3 regions of the Paenibacillus sp. cl141a genome follow, and region 2 is predicted to be linked to each of the others. Evidence: predicted binding sites of a transcription regulator. Region 2 holds the regulator's gene; each other region holds the start of a gene.
The links. The regulator LexA, encoded in region 2, represses DNA repair genes until DNA is damaged. The targets are predictions, from matches to a motif close to CGAACATATGTTCG.
Positions count from the first base shown of each region.

Region 1 (6,493 bases), on a different contig from region 2:
AATAAGGGGTCGGGGAAATCAGGATCGCCCTGCGTATCCGTTCAGCCATACGGTATGCCGTATCCAGGCTGCGTTCGCGAAGAAGAATGACAAACTCTTCCCCGCCAAAACGGGAGCATACCGCATCCGCGGGAGCGCAATCCACCATGACGGCCGCCACGAGCTTCAGGATCTGATCGCCGGTTTGATGGCCATATGTATCGTTTATCGCTTTGAAATGGTCGATATCCAGGAGAATAACGGCATACGGTTCCCGTAGCGCATCCCAAGACTCAAGGCAGCGTTCCAGCTCCCGGCGATTGGACAGCCCCGTCAATGGATCCGTGATCGCTTCCTGCTGCAGCGACTGCGTCTGCTTGGCCATCGTTTCCGCAGCAGCTCCCATGATCCGGTTCAACTGGTCGGCTTCCCGGTTCCAATGCGGCCGAAATTCCTGGGAAGACACCATTTGGCCGGCTGCTACCGATTTCGTTAATTTATAGAGCCGGGTAAACGGGGCGGCAATTCTTGCGGCCGTATATACGGCAATGAACAGCATGAGCGCGATGGGAAACAGCATGCTTCTCAGCTGGTCCTGCAAATTTCGATTGACATCGGCCAGGATGGAGCTTACCGACGTCTGCATGACGATCCCCCAGCCATTCATCGCCACGCTGGCATAACCCGTCAAGTAATCGTCGCCCTGTGTATTCGTCACGCGTTGCATGCCGCTCTCGCCATCCATGAGCCGTCTCACGACCACGTTAGAACTCACGTCCTCCCCGACCCGGCTTTCCTCCAGATGATAGAGCACCTTCCCGCCGGAATCCACGATATAGGAATAGGAGTCCTCTTCATTTCCAGCACCCGATCCGAGGATCCGATGCAATATATTGTTTTCTTCCAGATAAATCGTGCCTGCTATCATACCGCAGTACTTGCCGGATCCGTCAAAAATCGGCTCGCTCGCAAACACAATCCAGCGGCCGGTCGGACTCCTATACGGTACCGAAAGATAGGATTTTCTCTCATTTAATGCTTGAACGGCCCCCTCCGTTATTAATCGGGCAGGGTTGACCTGATTCACCGCAGGAGAAACAACCCGAATGCTCCCCCTTTCGTCGGCCCAAAATACGGAATTGAAATAAGGGCTGCTCTTGAGCATAAGATCAAAAATGACCTGCAGCTCCTTTTCGTCGGATGCCGCTCTTGCTTCAATGGCCGGGTTGCTTGCGGCGGCGCGCAGACTTTGGCGCATCCCCGAGAAAAGCGCTTCAATGGTAACCGCCATTTTTTGCGCGGATGATAAATTCAGCGACATGGTCGTGTCGTACAGGGATCGTTTCTCGTTTTTATACTGGATGTAGACCATGATCGACATCGTCATCAGGATGGATAATGAAACCAAGGCAGGCATGACCATCGCAAGACTGATTTTGAGGCGTCGTTTGGGTATGTTCATGGAGGCTGTACCCCTACTCTTATGAAAATTTTTTCCGGATGAATACACGATCTTTTCATATTACTTCACAAACGTTTTGGAGTCCATATAGGGAATGCCGGATCATGCTCTGTATTTACCAGTTGCATAACGAACGTATGTTCGTTATATAATAGTGGGGAGCATATGAAGAACGATGAGGAGGCATCAGGCATGTCCGCGTCTCCGCTGCAAACCGAGGAAGAGCTGCTGTCCGTCAAGGACTGCGTCATTCTGCCGATTTTGCTGGACGTGCTGGAACGGGATATCCGCAGCATGAAGCATACCGGCATAAGCGACTATTACGTGTTCCATCTGCAGACCATTCAGAAGATTACGTTCGCGAAGCTCGCCGAGCTCAAGAGAAGCTGCCGCGCACGCGGCATCGCCATTCTGGAAACCCGGCGCCAGAAGCACTCCGTCACCATCCGCTACCGATGTCGCGGCTACCAGCATGACATGGAGCTGATGTGGGATTTTGTGAGAGCCGATATTCAAATGCGTCTGGCTGAAACATTTCACATTCGTCTCGAATAGGAGGAATCATCATGCATAAACGCAAGCAGCGCGTCGTTTTTCTGGCGGACTGCCAGTCCTTTTATGCCTCTGTTGAAAAAGCGGCGAATCCCGCATACCAACACAGACCCCTGGTCGTCTCCGGCGACCCTTCCCGGCGAAGCGGCATCATTCTCGCGGCATGCCCGCTTGCGAAGGACCACGGGGTCACCACGGCGGAGCCCCTGTGGCAGGCCCAGCAGAAATGCCCCGATCTGGTCGTGATGAAACCGCGCATGAGCGCCTATATCCGGGTATCCCTGCAGATTATGAGCATTCTCGAATCCTATTCCGATCTCGTGGAGCCGTTCAGCATTGATGAGCAATTCATCGATGTGACGGCAAGCTTGGCGCACTTTGGCTGCACGCCGAAGGAGCTTGCCCGGCATATTCAGATGCGGGTGCGGCGCGAGACCGGCGTCTATACCCGAGTGGGCATCGGGCGCAACAAGGTTCTTGCCAAGCTGGCCTGCGACAATTTTGCCAAGAAGAATGAGGACGGCATCTTTGAGCTGAACGAGGCCACCATGGACGCGCTCTGGGCTTGCCCCACCCATAAAATGTTCGGCGTGGGCTCGCGGACCACGAAGCATCTGGCACGGCTCGGCATCCAGACCATCGGGGAGCTGGCCCATACGCCGCTTCCCGATCTCAAATTCAAAATGAAGCGCTACATGAAAAAAAACTGCGACATCTGGAGCGAAGTGCTGTGGCGAACCGCCAATGGTTATGATGATTCCCCAGTGACGCCCGATGCATTCGACGGGCAAAAAGGAATCGGCCGCCAGACCACGCTTCCTGTCGATTATCACGACCAGCAGGACATCGATGTCGTGCTGAACGAGCTCTCCATGCTCATCTGCCAGCGGGCGCGGGCCAAAGGCTACATGGGCAACGTGGTCCACGCCGGCGCCCAGGGCGCCGATTTCGATCGCCCTGTGGGGTTCTCCCGCCAAATGAAGATTGCCGAGCCGACGCATCTGTCCCGCGAAGTGTATGCGGCTGCCAAGGAGCTGTTCCGCAAGCACTGGGACGGCGGCCCTGTCCGCAAAATCTGGGTCTCCCTCGGAGAACTGCAGAGTGACGCGGTTTACCAGCTGTCTCTCTTCGGCGACCGGGAGCGGCTCATGTATTTGGAACATACCATGGACGATATCAACAACCAATACGGTCCCTCCTCCGTCTACTTCGGCTCATCGCTAACCAAAACCAGCCAGCTGAAATTTCTGAACGCCAAGATCGGAGGACACTACAAATGAAAAAACTAACGGAAAACGGTCTATGGGAATCCAGCCGCATGATGCTGTTTGAGCATCGCGACGCCATTTTGGAGAAGCAGGGCGAGAAGCATAAGCAGACCCACCCTCTTCTGGATGAGCAGCAGGTGCAGTGGATTATAGAAAAGATCAGCACGGCTTACCGGAGCAAGGAAACCATACAGCTGCAAGTATACGGGGAGTACGGAAATTACGCGGTAAACGGAAGGATCTCCCGAATCAATACCCTGAACGAGCGGTTGCTTGTCGGGGATACTTGGATTAATCTGGTAGATATACTGGAGGTTGAAACGGCGGAGACGTGTGATTGACTGCCGCGCGCATCCATATCCGCGCCGCCGTCTTGCCCATGCCGTATCCCCTGCCTGCTGCCCTCTCGGATCATCGGAGCCAGGGGATACGGCCAATTCGTTACATTCTGGATCAAGAGCCCCGCCCATCCCGGCTGCAGTGTTCCCCCTTGCTGCGGCAGCATCAGCGGGAAACCATTATAACGTCGCCTGATCCGCTGCAAGGAATCCACCCGCCATACGGTCGTCCGCCATGCCAAAAATCCCCTGCCGGGTCTGCTCTAAAGACCTTGCAGGGGATTTGGCGCGCTCCTTATCAATGCGGAACAAAGACGAGCTGCAGCACGAACAGCACGGCAAAAATATACATCAGCGGGTGAACCGCCTTCCACTTGCCCTTCACGATTTTCATGAGCGGGTATGAAATAAAACCGAGCGCAATCCCAGTTGCGATGCTGGACGTAAGCGGCATGGTCAAAATCACGAGAAACGCAGGGAACGCTTCATCAAAATCATTCCACCGGATGTGCTGAACGTTGCTCAGCATCAGACAGCCCACCACGATAAGCGAAGGTGCCGTGATGGCGGACAATCCGGCCACCGCCCCGATCAGCGGGCTAAAGAAGGCCGCAACCACGAACAGCCCGGCAACGACCACCGAGGTTAAGCCTGTGCGGCCGCCTGCGCCGACACCGGCTGCGGATTCGATATACGCCGTGGTCGGGCTTGTGCCGACCATGGAACCGGCCACGGTTGCCACCGAATCGGAGAACATGGCACGTTCCGCGCGGGGCAGCTTGTTATCCTTCATCAGCCCCGCCTGCTCTGCCACGCCAACGACCGTGCCCGTGGTATCGAACAGCGTTACAAGCAGGAATGAGAACACGACGGCATAGAGCCCGTGCCTGATCACATCCGAGGCGGCCGTAATCGGGTTCCATACCAGAATGCCTTCTGGCAGCGTGGGAACGGACATAATCCCGCCGGTGAAGGACAGCATATCGGCAAAATAAGCGATAATTCCGGTGAAAATCATGCCGATGAACAAGGCGCCCTTCACATCGCGGGACAGCAGCACGAGCGTAACCGCCAAGCCTACCAAGGCGAGCACGACCGATGGCTGGTGCAAATCGCCGAGCGCTACCAGATTATCCGGATGCGCGGTAATAATGCCGCTCATCCGCAGACCGATAAAAGCAATGAACAGGCCGATCCCGACCGTGATCGCATGCTTCAGGTTCGCCGGGATCATCTCAATTAACCTGCGCCGCAGGGAAGTCATCGATAACAGCAGAAACAGAATACCGGCGATAAAAACGGCGGAAAAGGCTTCAATATAACCAAGTCCGGCATGCCCTTGGACAACGGAATACGTAAAATAAGCATTCAGCCCCATCCCCGGCGCCACGGCAATCGGGTAGCGGGCTACGAGCCCCATGAGCAGCGTACCGATGACGGCGGCAATAATCGTAGCCGTGAAGCTTTGTTCAAACGGCACGCCCGCTTGCGACAGTATCAGCGGATTCACCACAGTCACATAAGCCATCGTAAAAAATGTCGTGGTCCCGGCAACAACTTCGGTTTTGACCGACGTGCCGTTAGCTTTTAAATCAAACACGAAAAATCCTCCATTCATGATGCTCGGCCCGGCTGAGCGCCGGACCCTTTTGGTAAGTTGTGCAATATTTGATATACTCAAACACAAACGAGCCGTCATCCTTATATGGCCATTCCGTCGGGAATGCCAGCATAAGTCGATGTTCAGATCTAAAGCGACTCGAATGAGAGGAGGCCTTGAAACGATGTGCGGACGTTTTACGCTCACCGTTACTTGGGAAGAGCTGATGACCAGGTATCTCATTGATCCCGAATCGGTCTCTCCCTTTCACGTTCCCAGGTACAACATCGCGCCTACGCAGATGGTCACGGCCATTATCCATGACGGGAGCACCAACCGGATCGGACAGCTGCAATGGGGGCTTGTCCCTTCCTGGGCCAAGGATTCCTCGGGCGGAGCCAAAATGATCAATGCCCGCAGTGAAACGCTGGAAGACAAGCCTGCCTATAGGATGCCCTTTTATCGGAAAAGATGCCTGATTCCTGCAGACGGTTTTTACGAATGGCAGAAAAGCGGCAATGGCAAGCAGCCCTTTCGCATTGGATTGAAGAACGGCGAAATATTCAGCATGGCCGGCCTGTACGACACCTGGATCACCCCAGGGGGCGAAAAGCTGAGCACCTGTACCGTCATTACGACCGAGCCCAACAGGCTCATGGAGCCGATCCATAACCGGATGCCGGTCATTCTAAGACCCGCTGACGAAGCGCTATGGCTTGAGCGGCAGCCGTCCTCCCATACCCATGGGAACCATCCTTCCCACCTGCAATCGCTCAAGGAGCTGTTGAAACCCTATCCCGCGGAGGAAATGCAGGCAGTGCCGGTAAGCACAACCGTAAACTCCGTCAAGAACGACACGGAAGATTGCATCCGCTCCATTACGGGCAGCTAGATATTCCGAAAAGGTTGGGATTTCTCTTCGACTGTCGCGCTTTTTCACAGCATACGGCTTCGCCGCTGCCGGTTAGAATAGCGAGGGACTCCTCTAAACGGGAATCCGCCTAAGATCGCCTCATTACTGCTCAAGCCATGTCAAAAGCCCCTGCTCATTAGGAGAAAACACTCCCGAGAGGGGCTTCTTCTATGCTTGTCATTCCTTGATGTCATCCAGTTGTTAACGAAACATTCCCCACAGCTTGATCAAATGGAAGGTGTTGTTCGGATCGATGCGCTGTGCAAGCACGAATTGAACCATTTGCTGCTCCTGTGCGGAGCTCAGCTTTTCATTCAAGATGCCGCTGGCCGTCCGGATCAATTGATGTACTTTTGCGCTATTTTGAAGATCCGCTTTGGT
Region 1 covers NZ_FNZO01000012.1:40,941-47,433, forward strand. The annotation lists gene BMX45_RS25285 (sensor domain-containing diguanylate cyclase) at 1-1,441, opposite strand, end outside; gene BMX45_RS25290 (YhjD family protein) at 1,634-1,996, shown strand; gene BMX45_RS25295 (DNA polymerase IV) at 2,008-3,273, shown strand; gene BMX45_RS25300 (YolD-like family protein) at 3,270-3,602, shown strand; gene BMX45_RS25305 (NCS2 family permease) at 3,898-5,199, opposite strand; gene BMX45_RS25310 (SOS response-associated peptidase) at 5,384-6,091, shown strand; gene BMX45_RS25315 (stage VI sporulation protein F) at 6,314-6,493, opposite strand, start outside.
Region 1: a site for LexA is predicted at 1,572-1,585, ahead of BMX45_RS25290 (YhjD family protein). Genes of this name have one in related genera too.

Region 2 (6,493 bases):
CGGCCCCATCGCACCCACGACATAACGCGGGCTGTCCGGCGTGGAATATTTCTCAACTGCAGCGCGGGCCAGATGAGCCGCTTTCAGGTTGATTTCCCGGGCAAGTTCAGGTATATCGTATTCAGCAAGCACAACGGACGTTGCGCCAAATGTATTGGTTTCAATCAGGTCAGCACCTGCTTCAAGATATTGTTCATGTATTTTTTGAATGACGTCGGGCCGATGAATGACCAGCATTTCATTGCAGCCATCCAGCTCCGGGCCGCCAAAATCTTCAGCCGAGAGGTCCTCTTGCTGGATCATCGTGCCCATGGCACCGTCAAGAATTAATATTCGTTCTTTAAGCACTTCTTGTAAGCTAGGCTTGTTCAACTCATAAACCTCCCCCGAAAACGTTAAATCTTAGTGTATCAGAATACTTTTCAATAGAAAAGTCGAAATATTGCGCAGCTATCGGTACAAATCAACATTTGCAGATGACAAATGCGGTGATGGGGGCTATAATACATATTAATCCAACGGGAGAAAGAGGGTTAAAGCTATGGCAGAAATCGTGATTCGCAACACGAACGAACGCATTACTGGGGAAGAAAATGTTCGGGAATTCCTGAATAACCAAGAGGTTGTTTATGAGCATTGGAATATGGATAAACTCCCGGCAGATCTTCAAGAAAATTTCAAGCTGAGTGATGAAGATAAGCAGCGCATTTTGGACACTTTTGACGAAGAAATTCGCGACCTGGCTGCAAGACGCGGCTACAAAATCTGGGATGTCATCACGCTTTCCGAGTCCACGCCCAATATAGAGGACCTGCTTAAAAAATTCGAAGAAGTTCACACCCACTCGGAAGACGAAATCCGTGCGATCGTTGGCGGTAAAGGGATTTTCATTATTAAAGGCTCCGACGATGTCGGATACTTTAACGTAGAGCTAGAGCCGGGCGACGTGATCTCCGTACCGGAAAACACGCCTCATTTCTTCACGCTGATGGAGAACAAGCAGATCATCGCGGTTCGTCTCTTTATTGAAGAGAACGGCTGGGTAGCTACTCCGGTAGAAGATCCCCAATTCCAATAAGCCTTAAGCGGTTGACTGAATAGGAAAATGGAATAAGGCAGCGCATGATCCGCCCAACGGATGGATGCGCTGCCTTATTTATTGGCTGTGTATGGTGTATTACTCGGTTACCGTCAGTTCCTTCAGCGGCATGGAGTGCTGCCCTCTTGCCGTGACATGGGAAACGATGCGATAGGTTCCCGCTTCCTCGAAGGTTTTCTCCATTTTGTAGACCCCGCCCTGATCATGCTTGACCGGTACCTTTGCCTGAACGCCTCCGCCTTCCAGTGTCACTTCGAATTCCACGTCGTTTGCATCTTCGACCGGGCTGCCGGCTTGTGTTACCTTCGCTTCGATCAACACCTTCTCGCCTGCCTTAATGCTCTCTGGCGTCAGAGAGAGCTCTACGATGATCGGCTCCGCCATCACGTCATCACTGGGCTCCGCCTTGCTGTCATTGCATGCGGCAAGCGCAACCGCCATCAACACCATGGCTGCAATAAAGGCCATCTTTTTCCTGGTCATCCAACCACCTCTTTTACGAATTCATGCTATGTATGATTTATTCACGTAATGGTCCATTCCAAAGAGCGTCATTTTACTAACTCATTATATCGTATTATTCTTTAACTTCTATCTCATGCAGCTTACAATTGTGTGACGTTTGTCACTGCCAACATACTCTTTCCTTTGCAAACATGGCAACCAACAAAAAAACAGCCCCGAATCGCAGCAGCTGCTGCCAGGACTGTTCCTATGTAGCTAATATATCTTGTAGAGTAGTTGTGAGTTCTTCATCACGTCATTTATAAGGACGCCACAATAGCATGCAGCTCGGATAAATGTTTGATCTCAAACTTCGGCTGAATGGCCGGATCATGAGGCCGGTCTACCCGATTGATCCAAACCGTATGCAGTCCTGCGGCATTCCCGCCTTTAATATCTGTGGTCAACTTATCTCCCACCATCACGGCCTGATCCGCTTCAACGCCTAACAGATCAAGTGCATGCTTGAATATGGAAACATCCGGCTTGCCTTTGCCGAAATCACCCGAGATTATAATGTGGTCAAAATAAGGGACCAGTTCCGGAACGCCATCAAGCTTCTCCTGCTGCAAATCCGGACTTCCGTTCGTTAGAAGCAGCAGCTTCACGTTACCCTGCAATTCTTTCAGCACTTCAAAGGTTTCTTCATAAACGTAAGGTCTTGTTCTGCGTTCCGCCGCAAATTGCGCTGCCAATTTCTCCGCCAACGCTTCATTATCAACGCCAAGGCGATGAAGTCCGCGCCGCCAGGATTCTTTGCGGTAAACGGGAGCCAATTCTTGCAGCTTTCGGAATTCGGGCTGGGATCCAGCCGTAAAATTAGCCCACAAGCCCTCAAACGGATTGATCCCGATCATCTTGGTAAACGCAAAAGTATCATAGGATTCATACAATGCTCTTGCTTCCTCACGCACCGCGGCTAAAAGCGCGCCGGCATCAACGCCGGTTGCCGTCGCTCCGGCTCGGCAAGTCACTTCAAACGCTTCTTCTACACTGCGTTCATCCCACAATAACGTATCGTCTAAATCAAACAAAACCGCAGCAATCGGCATTTCTCTCCCACTCCTCATCTACATTGTGATCTACTCTATCGGGTTAGTTGTGCTCCACTGGAATTTGATGAGTCTTTGCAAACTCTTCCAATCTTTCGCCCATGGCTTTGGTATCGTAAAGATTCATCATTCGTGAGAACACCCAGTTGCCTGCTTTTCCCTTGCCTTGGATCACGACGGAACCCGAAGCCAATTTGATTTTCTCGATATCGGATACGGCCAGACGGCGTTCCCGGTTGAACTTCATGGTCGACACGGAGGCGCGCTCAATCTTCAAATAAGGCTTGCGGAGAAATATCATGAGCGCCAACAGGATATACAAGCTGACGCCAACCCAATTCAATACATCATTGCTTCCGCCGGCTGCCTGTGAAGTTGCCGTTCCGAGAAGCGCATACAAACCGGCCAATGCAACAAGCACTAACGGAAGTACATACTTACGACCCTTAAACACGTCATGCTTATCACTAATCGCAGACCCTTGATACGAGGTCAATCCCTGCTTTTTGCGCTGTTTGTTAAGCTGCGACATATTTTTGCTGACTTTTCTTTCCCATGAACGTGACATTTGGTTCCCCCTGAACTCATAATCAAAATGTTTATAAACCATATAAACTTGGGGTAACCGTAATCGATTATCCGAATGACCGGTACCCCAAGTATTATTATGCTATCCTTCTATCTGTTCACGGATCCGCTGAATATAAATCCTTGAACGGTTAATCGACTAGTGCTTTAATCGCGGGCCGCCTTTTTGTTCGTTTTCATCAACCCATTCAATCGATTCCAGCTGTTGTCTAAAGTTACTGCGAATATTGTTAAGGTATATTTCCCGAAGCTCGGCCCGTTCTTTTAGCTCCTCCTCGGTCAACCCTTCATTCTTCTTCTTTCTTGCTAATACATTGATGCGTTCTACCAAAGTATCGATGTCCATGACTTCTCCTCCAATTTCGATATCATGTATAACTAAAACATGTGAAAAAGAGCTTGTCAAGGCAACTGGGCCCTTGCAAGCTCGTCTAAGAATAAATATGAACATATGTTGCGTATAAATGGATACCGTCTATGGAGAGGTAATCCATAGTCATCTATTGTAAACGCGCTATTACGCGTAAAAGATTCAATCTGATAAGCAGAATATGATGTTCAGTAAACAGGAAGCAACCAACAGTACTTGGTGAATATTATGGAGAATGATTGCCTATAGGTTAGGAGCACCGTCAAATCACCAAACCGGCAATGACAGCACTTCTCCAGCCTGTATGTCAGGACCCTTCAATCCGTTCATTCTTCGAATGCTATCCAAATATACGCGCGTATCCATATCCGCCGGTTTATGAAGGGAAGCAATTCGCCACAAGCTATCGCCATATTGAACGATCACCTGCTTCTCTCCAGTCGGCCTCTCTGTCCCACCGGCAAAAACGGAATATGCACCTGTCCAAAAGATGGCCACAATTAGCAGGGTGAACAACAGTTTATTCAAAGGGATCGAAGCTATCTTCGATTTCAAGTAAATGCCCCAATTCTTCGATGATTGTTCTGTTACCACCGGAACGTTCTCATAAATGCTGCGGTATGTACTGTATTTCAACATGGAATCATCATCTCCCAAACAAGTGTTCTCTTATGGATTCATCTTAACACGAACACTTGTTTGATTCAATACCCAAAAGAACATTTGTTCTATTTTTATTTTAGAACTTATGTTTGTACGAACGGTAGTTCTATGTTATAATTTTCCCAAACGTTACTAAATGGGGTTGATACGGCATGTCGAAAATATCCAGCCGCCAGCTGGCGATCTTAGAGTTTATCCGCAACGAAGTTCGTAGCAAGGGTTACCCGCCTTCTGTCCGGGAAATCGGCGAGGCTGTCGGACTAGCCTCCAGTTCTACGGTCCATGGTCATCTGGACCGTTTGGAGAAGAAAGGCCTGATCCGCCGTGACCCTACGAAACCAAGAGCGATCGAGTTGCTTGGCCAAGAAGAATCCGAAAGCGCGAATCTGTTTACGCACACCATTGCCAGAGTGCCTGTCGTCGGGAAAGTCACAGCAGGCGTACCGATTACGGCCATGGAGAACATTGAAGATTATTTCCCGCTCCCGCAGCATTACGTGGGCGACGATAAGGTGTTCATGTTGTCCGTAGTCGGCGACAGTATGATTGAAGCCGGTATTCACAGCGGTGACTACGTCATCGTTCGCCAGCAGCAAACCGCGGACAATGGTGACATTGTCGTAGCAATGACAGAAGAAGATGAAGCAACCGTGAAGACCTTCTACAAGGAGAAGGATCATGTACGATTGCAGCCGGAGAATCCTACCTATGAGCCGCTGCGCTTGAACCATGTAACGATTCTCGGGAAAGTGATCGGTCTCTTCAGGGACGTGCACTAATTTCATAGATTTATGAATAAGAGGTTACCTTCCTTAATGGATGGTAACCTCTTTTTTAGGACATGCACTAGAACGTTCCGGTCTTACGCAACCCTAGAACCAACGCATTTTGCGTAAGATCTAATTGATACCTTCTTTCAGAAACATAATCCGGCGCACCTTCGCCTCCCGGTCCCTCGGTAGACTGCAGAACAAGCTTATTCTCCTTCACCTCAGGGACCGTACCGGGTCTATAATAGGAAAAGTAGGATGCCAAGGATTCATCCTGAAATCGAAGCTGAACGGCTTTACCCGTTTCATGCTCTACGGCGAACGCATAGATTTGTATGCCATGACAGTCCCTATATTGCGGTGCGAGTATAAATACATCGGCATCTTGAAACGGCAGGCGAATCATATCAACCGGAGCAGATGTCGGTTGAATAAATGTAAGACCCTCCAGCGTAGTGACTTCATTTGTACCTTGGTTAGTACTATACTGCACGCTGTAGTTTCCGGTAAACGACCGATCCGTTTCGATCCCGAAGCAGCTCGGTGCACCCAATGTCGTTATTTTTTCCTGTCCAACTGCAATAACGTTTAACCTTCCTTCATCCGTTACCCCTTGTGCCCGGATTGTCTCCTCCCTATAAGGAGGCATAGTCCCTGCTCTCTCTTGTTCCTGACTGCCAAAAGGCAACTGAAAGGCTAATAAAATAATCAGAAGCATGAACCCGCCAGCCAATCCAACTTGTAGGTACTTTCGACGTCTAGGCTTACTGTCGGTGAAAATCACGGACCTATGCACGTTTTTTTTCATTTCGGACGTGAACTTTTCATCTGAAAAGGGAGCTTTTTTAGCCCGGCTGTACCAGTCTGGTTTATCCTCACTCATCGTTCTTCTCCTTCATTAGGTTTTGTACTTTTTTCCTGGCCCGATGCAATCTGGATTTTACGGTGCCTGTCGCAATATGAAGCAGCTCCGCTATCTCATGCATTGGCATTTCATAGTATAAGTCCAGGACCAACACTTCCCTAAGCTTGCTCGGCAAAGTCATAATCATTGCCCATATTTCATCCGTATACTGCTCGTCCAAATATTCCGCTTCCGCTGACCGGCTTGACGAACTGGCGATAAGCTTGTCTTTAAGGATGACTTTCCGAAAGAAAAAAGCCTGTTTGTACCGGAACGCCGTATGTCGCGTGATCGTCAGCAGCCACGTTTTCAGCGTCGCGTGACCGCGAAAGGTATGTATGCCGTAATAGGCCTTAATAAAGGCTTCTTGTGCAATATCGTCTGCCAAGGCATGCTGTTTGGTCAAAAAATACGCATAATTCCATACATCATTTCCATATTCGTTCATGATTTTATCCAGCGTCTGGCTGTCCATGACCGTCATCTGCTTCAAGTATTCGAGCTCCAACCGATTCACCTCATCTAATTAGAGTCATGGAAGCG
Region 2 covers NZ_FNZO01000008.1:229,865-236,357, forward strand. The annotation lists gene metH (methionine synthase) at 1-372, opposite strand, end outside; gene BMX45_RS21500 (cupin domain-containing protein) at 542-1,078, shown strand; gene BMX45_RS21505 (FixH family protein) at 1,178-1,582, opposite strand; gene BMX45_RS21510 (HAD family hydrolase) at 1,864-2,655, opposite strand; gene BMX45_RS21515 (hypothetical protein) at 2,699-3,223, opposite strand; gene BMX45_RS21520 (DUF896 domain-containing protein) at 3,383-3,589, opposite strand; gene BMX45_RS21525 (LysM peptidoglycan-binding domain-containing protein) at 3,881-4,252, opposite strand; gene lexA (transcriptional repressor LexA) at 4,429-5,055, shown strand; gene BMX45_RS21535 (hypothetical protein) at 5,123-5,929, opposite strand; gene BMX45_RS21540 (RNA polymerase sigma factor) at 5,922-6,458, opposite strand.

Region 3 (6,493 bases), on a different contig from region 2:
CAATGAGGCTCCATTTCGGGCAGGCTCGGCGGGTTTGTTTCTTTTGACAGGGCGTCAACGGAAATATTATACTAAAAAACGATATATAAGGATTAACGTATACATAGATTACTGGGGGATGAAAATGACAGACAGCGATGCACGCTTCAAACCCTTTAGGCTCTTGGGAAGAGCGACCCTGATGACATGCAGAAGGATAACCGCTGCAGGGTCTGCCGAGTTAACAAGACAACCCGTTGCAAGGGAGGTTGCCCCATGAATTTACCCAATCGTATCACGTTGGCCCGCATTTGCTTGATCCCTGTCATGATGATTTTCCTGCTGGTGGATTTTGATTTTTATCCGGATCCCATTGTGTGGAATGATTTTGTCCTGCCCTATAACCAATTGATTGCGGCACTGATATTCATACTTGCTGCAAGCACGGACGGCATTGACGGGTATCTGGCCCGGAAAAACAATATGGTGACGAATCTGGGTAAACTTCTGGATCCGCTGGCGGACAAACTGCTGGTTGCGGCCATACTCATATCGCTTGTAGAGATGGGAAAATGCGAATCCTGGATTGCTGTTGTCATCATCAGCAGGGAATTTGCGGTGACTGGCTTGAGACAAATTGCGCTTCTGGAAGGTTCGGTAGTCGCAGCAGGTCAATCCGGAAAAATCAAGACGGTGATTCAGATCGTGGCGATTGTCGCGCTTCTGATCAACAATTTCCCGTTTGTATTTTTGGGGATTCCGTTTGATGTCATTGCGATCTGGGCTGCCGCGCTGATTACGATCTATTCGGGAATCGAATATTTTGTCCAGAACAGGCACCTTCTCAAAGGTACCGGGGCATAACGGCAATAGGAGCCATCCTATTGCTTTTTTCTTCCACCGGGTAAGGAATAACGAAGGCAGTTACTAACGAAGAGATAGAAGATACGGGAGGATCGATGAATCATGAAAGCAGAAATCATTGCAGTTGGAACAGAACTTCTCCTCGGACAGATCGTGAATACCAATGCGCAGTATTTGTCCAGACAGCTTGCTTCAATGGGGATCGACGTGTACTATCAAACCGTTGTCGGGGACAACCTGGAGAGGCTCAAGGAGGCCTTGCGCCTGTCCAGCAGCAGAGCCGATATTGTACTCCTGTCCGGCGGTCTCGGTCCCACGCAGGACGATCTGACGAAGGATGCGCTGGCTTCCTTTCTAAATCGTTCCTTGCATATCGACCGGATGGCCATGGACCGGATTGAACGCTTCTTTCATGAGCGGGGATCCGTCATGACCGAGAACAATCGGCGCCAGGCGCTCGCCATCGAGGGCGGCACCCCGCTTCCGAACGAGACAGGCCTCGCTGTCGGGAACGCGGTATCCCATGAAGGCACTCATTATATCGTTTTGCCGGGGCCGCCCAAAGAATTGATGCCGATGTTTGAGCAGGAGGCCAAGCCTTGGCTTCTGCAGCATGTGCTCACGGATGAGCTTCCCATCTATTCGAAGATGCTTAAATTCGCGGGCATTGGGGAGTCCGCGCTGGATCAGCGCCTGGAGGACCTGATTACGGCCCAGACCGATCCGACGATTGCTTTGTATGCCAAGGATGGGGAGGTCACCGTCCGTATCTCCACGAAGGCCTCCAGCGAGTCTGAGGCGCTGGTCCGGCTGAATGAACTCGAAGCCAGGATCCGGGAGAGAGGGCCTGAATTTATGTATGCCAACGAGGATGTGCCTATCGAAAAGGTCATCGTGGACATGATGGCCGATCGAAGCTGGACGCTGAGCGCCGCGGAGAGCTGCACGGGAGGACTTGTAGCGGAGACCCTGACCTCCATTCCCGGAAGCGCATCGATGTTTCTTGGGGGGATCATCTGTTACACCAACCAGATCAAGGAGAAGCTTGTGCATATCCCGCATGCGCTGCTGGAGGGGGACGATGCGCCGGGGGCCGTCAGTGCGGAGGTTGCAGAAGCGCTTGCGGACCATGTCCGGATGGTAACCGACAGCGACTTCGGTTTATCGGTGACAGGCGTGGCAGGTCCGGGTTACGCGGAACGCAAGCCAATAGGGCTGGTCTACATCGGATTGTCCCAACGGGGCAAAGAAACGGAAGTGCATGAGCTGAACCTCCAAGGCAACCGCGAAACGATCCGGCTCCGCGCAACCAAGGCGCTGCTATACCGGCTTTGGCAGCGTCTCGTAGCGTCTGAGCAGGCTTAGGCTTCGTGGCCAAGGCGACCGGGCAATTGAAAAAGTAAAAAATTTACACCTTGCTAAATAGCTGTTCTTGAATTCAGGAGCCGTTCCAAGTATAATGGGAAATACGGAAGAACCGTGGCATATCGATTGATGTTGCCACGGTTCTTGTTCTTTATACATAGGGTTCGGAGCATGAACGGGAAGGGGAGCTGAATAAAAAAAACGAATGTATGTTCGAAAAAAAGCTTGGCAAACGTGTCAAAACAAGGTATGATAAGACTATCAACAGTGAAGGGTTGTGGAACAATTGTCAGATCGTCGTGCTGCGCTGGAAATGGCGCTTCGTCAGATAGAGAAACAGTTCGGAAAAGGTTCCATTATGAAACTGGGTGAATCCACCCATATGCAGGTAGAGATTGTGCCAAGCGGATCGTTGGCATTGGATATAGCTTTAGGAACCGGCGGCTTGCCTAGAGGCCGGATTATTGAAGTGTACGGACCGGAATCCTCCGGTAAAACAACAGTAGCCCTGCATGCTATCGCAGAGGTTCAGAAGGCTGGCGGACAAGCTGCATTTATCGATGCCGAGCATGCCCTGGATCCATCGTATGCAAACAAATTGGGCGTTAACATTGATGAATTGCTGCTCTCCCAACCGGATACGGGCGAGCAGGCGCTGGAAATTGCGGAGGCTCTGGTACGGAGCGGCGCCGTCGATGTCATCGTTATTGACTCGGTCGCCGCGCTTGTACCGAAAGCCGAGATCGAAGGCGACATGGGTGATTCCCACGTGGGTCTGCAAGCCCGTCTGATGTCCCAGGCTCTTCGTAAATTGTCGGGAGCCATCAATAAGTCGAAAACGATTGCCATCTTTATCAACCAGCTTCGCGAGAAGGTTGGTGTTATGTTCGGTAACCCTGAAACAACCCCAGGCGGACGTGCTCTGAAGTTCTATTCCACGGTTCGTTTGGACGTGCGTCGAATTGAGAGCATCAAAATGGGCAACGATGTGGTGGGTAACCGAACACGGATTAAGGTTGTCAAGAACAAGGTAGCTCCACCATTCAAACAGGCCGAGCTTGATATTATGTACGGCGAAGGCATCTCTAGAGAGGGAAGCCTGATCGATATCGGTACAGAACTGGATATCGTGGATAAGAGCGGAGCATGGTATTCTTATGCCGGTGACCGTCTTGGTCAAGGCCGCGAGAATGCGAAGCAATTCTTGAAGGAGAATCCGGAGATCGCAAGCGTGATCGAGAACAAGATCCGTGAAGCGAGTAACCTGACGACGGCTGTTCCTGAGCCTTCCGACAAGGAGAAGGAACAAGAGCAATTGGAAGAGCAAGAGTTGTTTAAGGTAGAGTAATAAATCAATCGCTGGTTAACGATGACAGTGTTGGGGACCGTCCGGTGTGGGTAACGCCAGACGGTCTTCTTTGCATTTATTTCTGCCACCATCAATGGTCTTGGCGATGTGTCGGGAAGCGTGCAGCAGTGAAGGGAGCGTCGTATGGATATAGAGAATAAAGAAATGTCGGGGCTGGCGGAATCCTCGGGAATTGGACATTTTCCGGAAGACGAGGATCTGGTCATAACCTCAGTCGAAATGCTGAAAAAGCCCAAACACCGGTATCAAATCGCGTTCGGACCGTACCTTATGACCGTTCATGAAGACGTGATGCTTAAATATCGCATGTTGAAGGGAAATGTTTTTCGCAAGGAAGAGCTGCAGGAGATTGTCGTGGCAGATGAGCGGCAGCGGGCTTACGTGGAAGCGCTGAATCATTTGGCGCGGAAACCAAGGACGACTCAGGAGATCACGCAGCGTTTGCAGCAAAAGGGGTTCGAGCCCGGCAGCGTGGAGACGACGCTGGAACGCCTCGAGAAGGACAAGCTGGTGGATGACGCGCTGTACGCTAAGATGTGGGCAGAGCAGCGCATGACGAGCCATAAGAAGGGACGGCTGTGGGTTAAGCAGGAGCTGAGACAGAAGGGAATCGGCACCCAGCTGATTTCGGAGGCTTTGGGCGAGATCAGCGCAGAATCGGAATTGGAGAGCTGCCTGGCCGTTGGCCGTAAAAAATGGCAGCAAACCCAGGGGGAGCTGCTGGATCGCAAACGTAAAACCGGAGCATATTTAATGCGTAGGGGTTTTGGGGGAGAGCCTGTGCGCCAGGCCCTCAAACTTCTGATCGAAGAGGATCAGGAGGAAGCCGATTGGGACGAAGAGCCGGATGATTTTGAATAAAGCGCAAGCAGGTGCGCATTTTTTCGCGAAAGAAATGGTTTCACTGGATGAAACTGACGTTTACCCATTGCTTTCCCTTGACAATATCTTTTTATAAATACTAAAATAAATATGAATCTTTTTATCATAAATTAGAATCCTTTTTCCTTCCAAAAAAGTGACTACTTTGTGAAAGATTCTTAAATCGCCAATTCATAGTGAAATGTATTCCGCTGGCTAAGGCGGGATTTGCGTACGATCATGATGGCGTGCGCAGTATGGACGGCAGCTTCCACTGCCGGAAAATTTTATGTATGAATGAGTAACCTGACAATTGCACATTTTCCCAAGGAATGCCTTGGAGGAAACAACGAGGAGGTGAACAGATGGAAACTTGGATCTGGATCATAATCGTTCTCGCTGTAGCCGCTATATTCTTTGGGTTCGGTTATTTTATTCGCAAATCCCTTGCAGAAGCTAAAATTTCCAGTGCCGAGCATGCCGCTTTGCAGATCGTCGAAAGTGCGAAGAAGGAAGCAGAAGCATTGAAGAAAGAAACGGTTCTCGAAGCTAAAGACGAAGTTCATAAAATCAGAGCCGAAGCTGAAAAAGACACTCGCGAGCGCCGGAATGAAATTCAACGGCAGGAGCGCAGATTGTTGCAAAAGGAAGAGTCGCTGGATAAAAAAATAGAATCTTTGGAACGTAAAGAAGAACAAGTGGCGAACAAAGAGAAACGAATAGAGGAAACCCAGCAGCAAATCGATGCCATTTACAAGAAGCAAACGACGGAACTGGAGCGCATCTCCAACCTGACGATGGAGGATGCCCGCAGCATCATTCTCAGCAATGTCGAGCAAGAAGTTCGTCATGAAACCGCTCAGATGATCAAAGAAATCGAGCAGCAGGCGAAGGAAGAAGCAGATAAGAAATCACGCGAGATCATCACGCTGGCTATTCAACGCTGTGCGGCTGATCACGTAGCTGAGACCACGGTTTCTGTTGTCACCTTGCCGAACGAAGAAATGAAAGGCCGAATTATCGGACGTGAAGGCCGAAACATTCGTGCGCTTGAGACCCTTACAGGGATTGACCTTATTATCGATGATACTCCGGAAGCTGTCATTCTGTCCGGATTTGATCCGATTCGCCGTGAAATTGCCCGTACGGCTTTGGAAAAGCTCGTGGCGGACGGACGGATTCATCCGGCTCGTATCGAAGAAATGGTGGAGAAATCCCGCAAGGAAGTGGACGAACGCATTCGCGAGTATGGAGAACAAGCCACTTTCGAGGTTGGTGTACACGGTTTGCATCCGGATTTGATCAAAATTTTGGGTCGACTGAAATTCCGTACGAGCTATGGACAAAATGTGTTGAAACACTCCATGGAAGTGGCCTATTTGACTGGCCTGATGGCCGGCGAACTGGGCGAAGACATCGTGCTTGCGAAACGGGCAGGACTGTTGCATGACATCGGTAAAGCGCTGGATCATGAAGTGGAAGGATCGCACGTTGAAATCGGCGTGGAGCTGGCGAAGAAGTATAAGGAACATCCGGTGGTTATCAACAGCATTGCCTCTCATCACGGCGATTGCGAAGCAACTTCGGTTATTGCCATGCTGGTGGGCGCAGCTGACGCATTGTCCGCTGCCAGACCGGGAGCACGCAGAGAGACGCTTGAGACGTACATCCGTCGTCTTGAGAAGCTCGAGGAAATTTCCGAATCCTTTGAAGGCGTTGAGAAATCCTACGCCATTCAAGCAGGACGTGAAGTTCGCGTCATGGTGCAACCGGAAAAAATCGACGATGCCGAAGCATTCCGCTTGGCACGCGACATTACCAAAACGATTGAAAATGAACTGGATTATCCGGGTCATATTAAAGTCACCGTTATCCGGGAAACCCGTGCGGTCGATTACGCGAAATAGAGTTTGGACCTTAAAAAGTGGCCGCATTCCGGCCACTTTTTATCTTTAAGATATCCGAAAATACATATCGGACTATCCATGAATCGGGAACCGCCTGCCCGGGATCAAGTCAGGACAGGACAGGCTCCCCTGAAGGAGTGATTGACAT
Region 3 covers NZ_FNZO01000001.1:401,144-407,636, forward strand. The annotation lists gene pgsA (CDP-diacylglycerol--glycerol-3-phosphate 3-phosphatidyltransferase) at 256-843, shown strand; gene BMX45_RS01910 (competence/damage-inducible protein A) at 946-2,208, shown strand; gene recA (recombinase RecA) at 2,495-3,556, shown strand; gene BMX45_RS01920 (regulatory protein RecX) at 3,701-4,438, shown strand; gene rny (ribonuclease Y) at 4,804-6,345, shown strand; gene BMX45_RS01930 (TIGR00282 family metallophosphoesterase) at 6,483-6,493, shown strand, end outside.
Region 3: a site for LexA is predicted at 2,411-2,424, ahead of recA (recombinase RecA). Genes of this name have one in related genera too.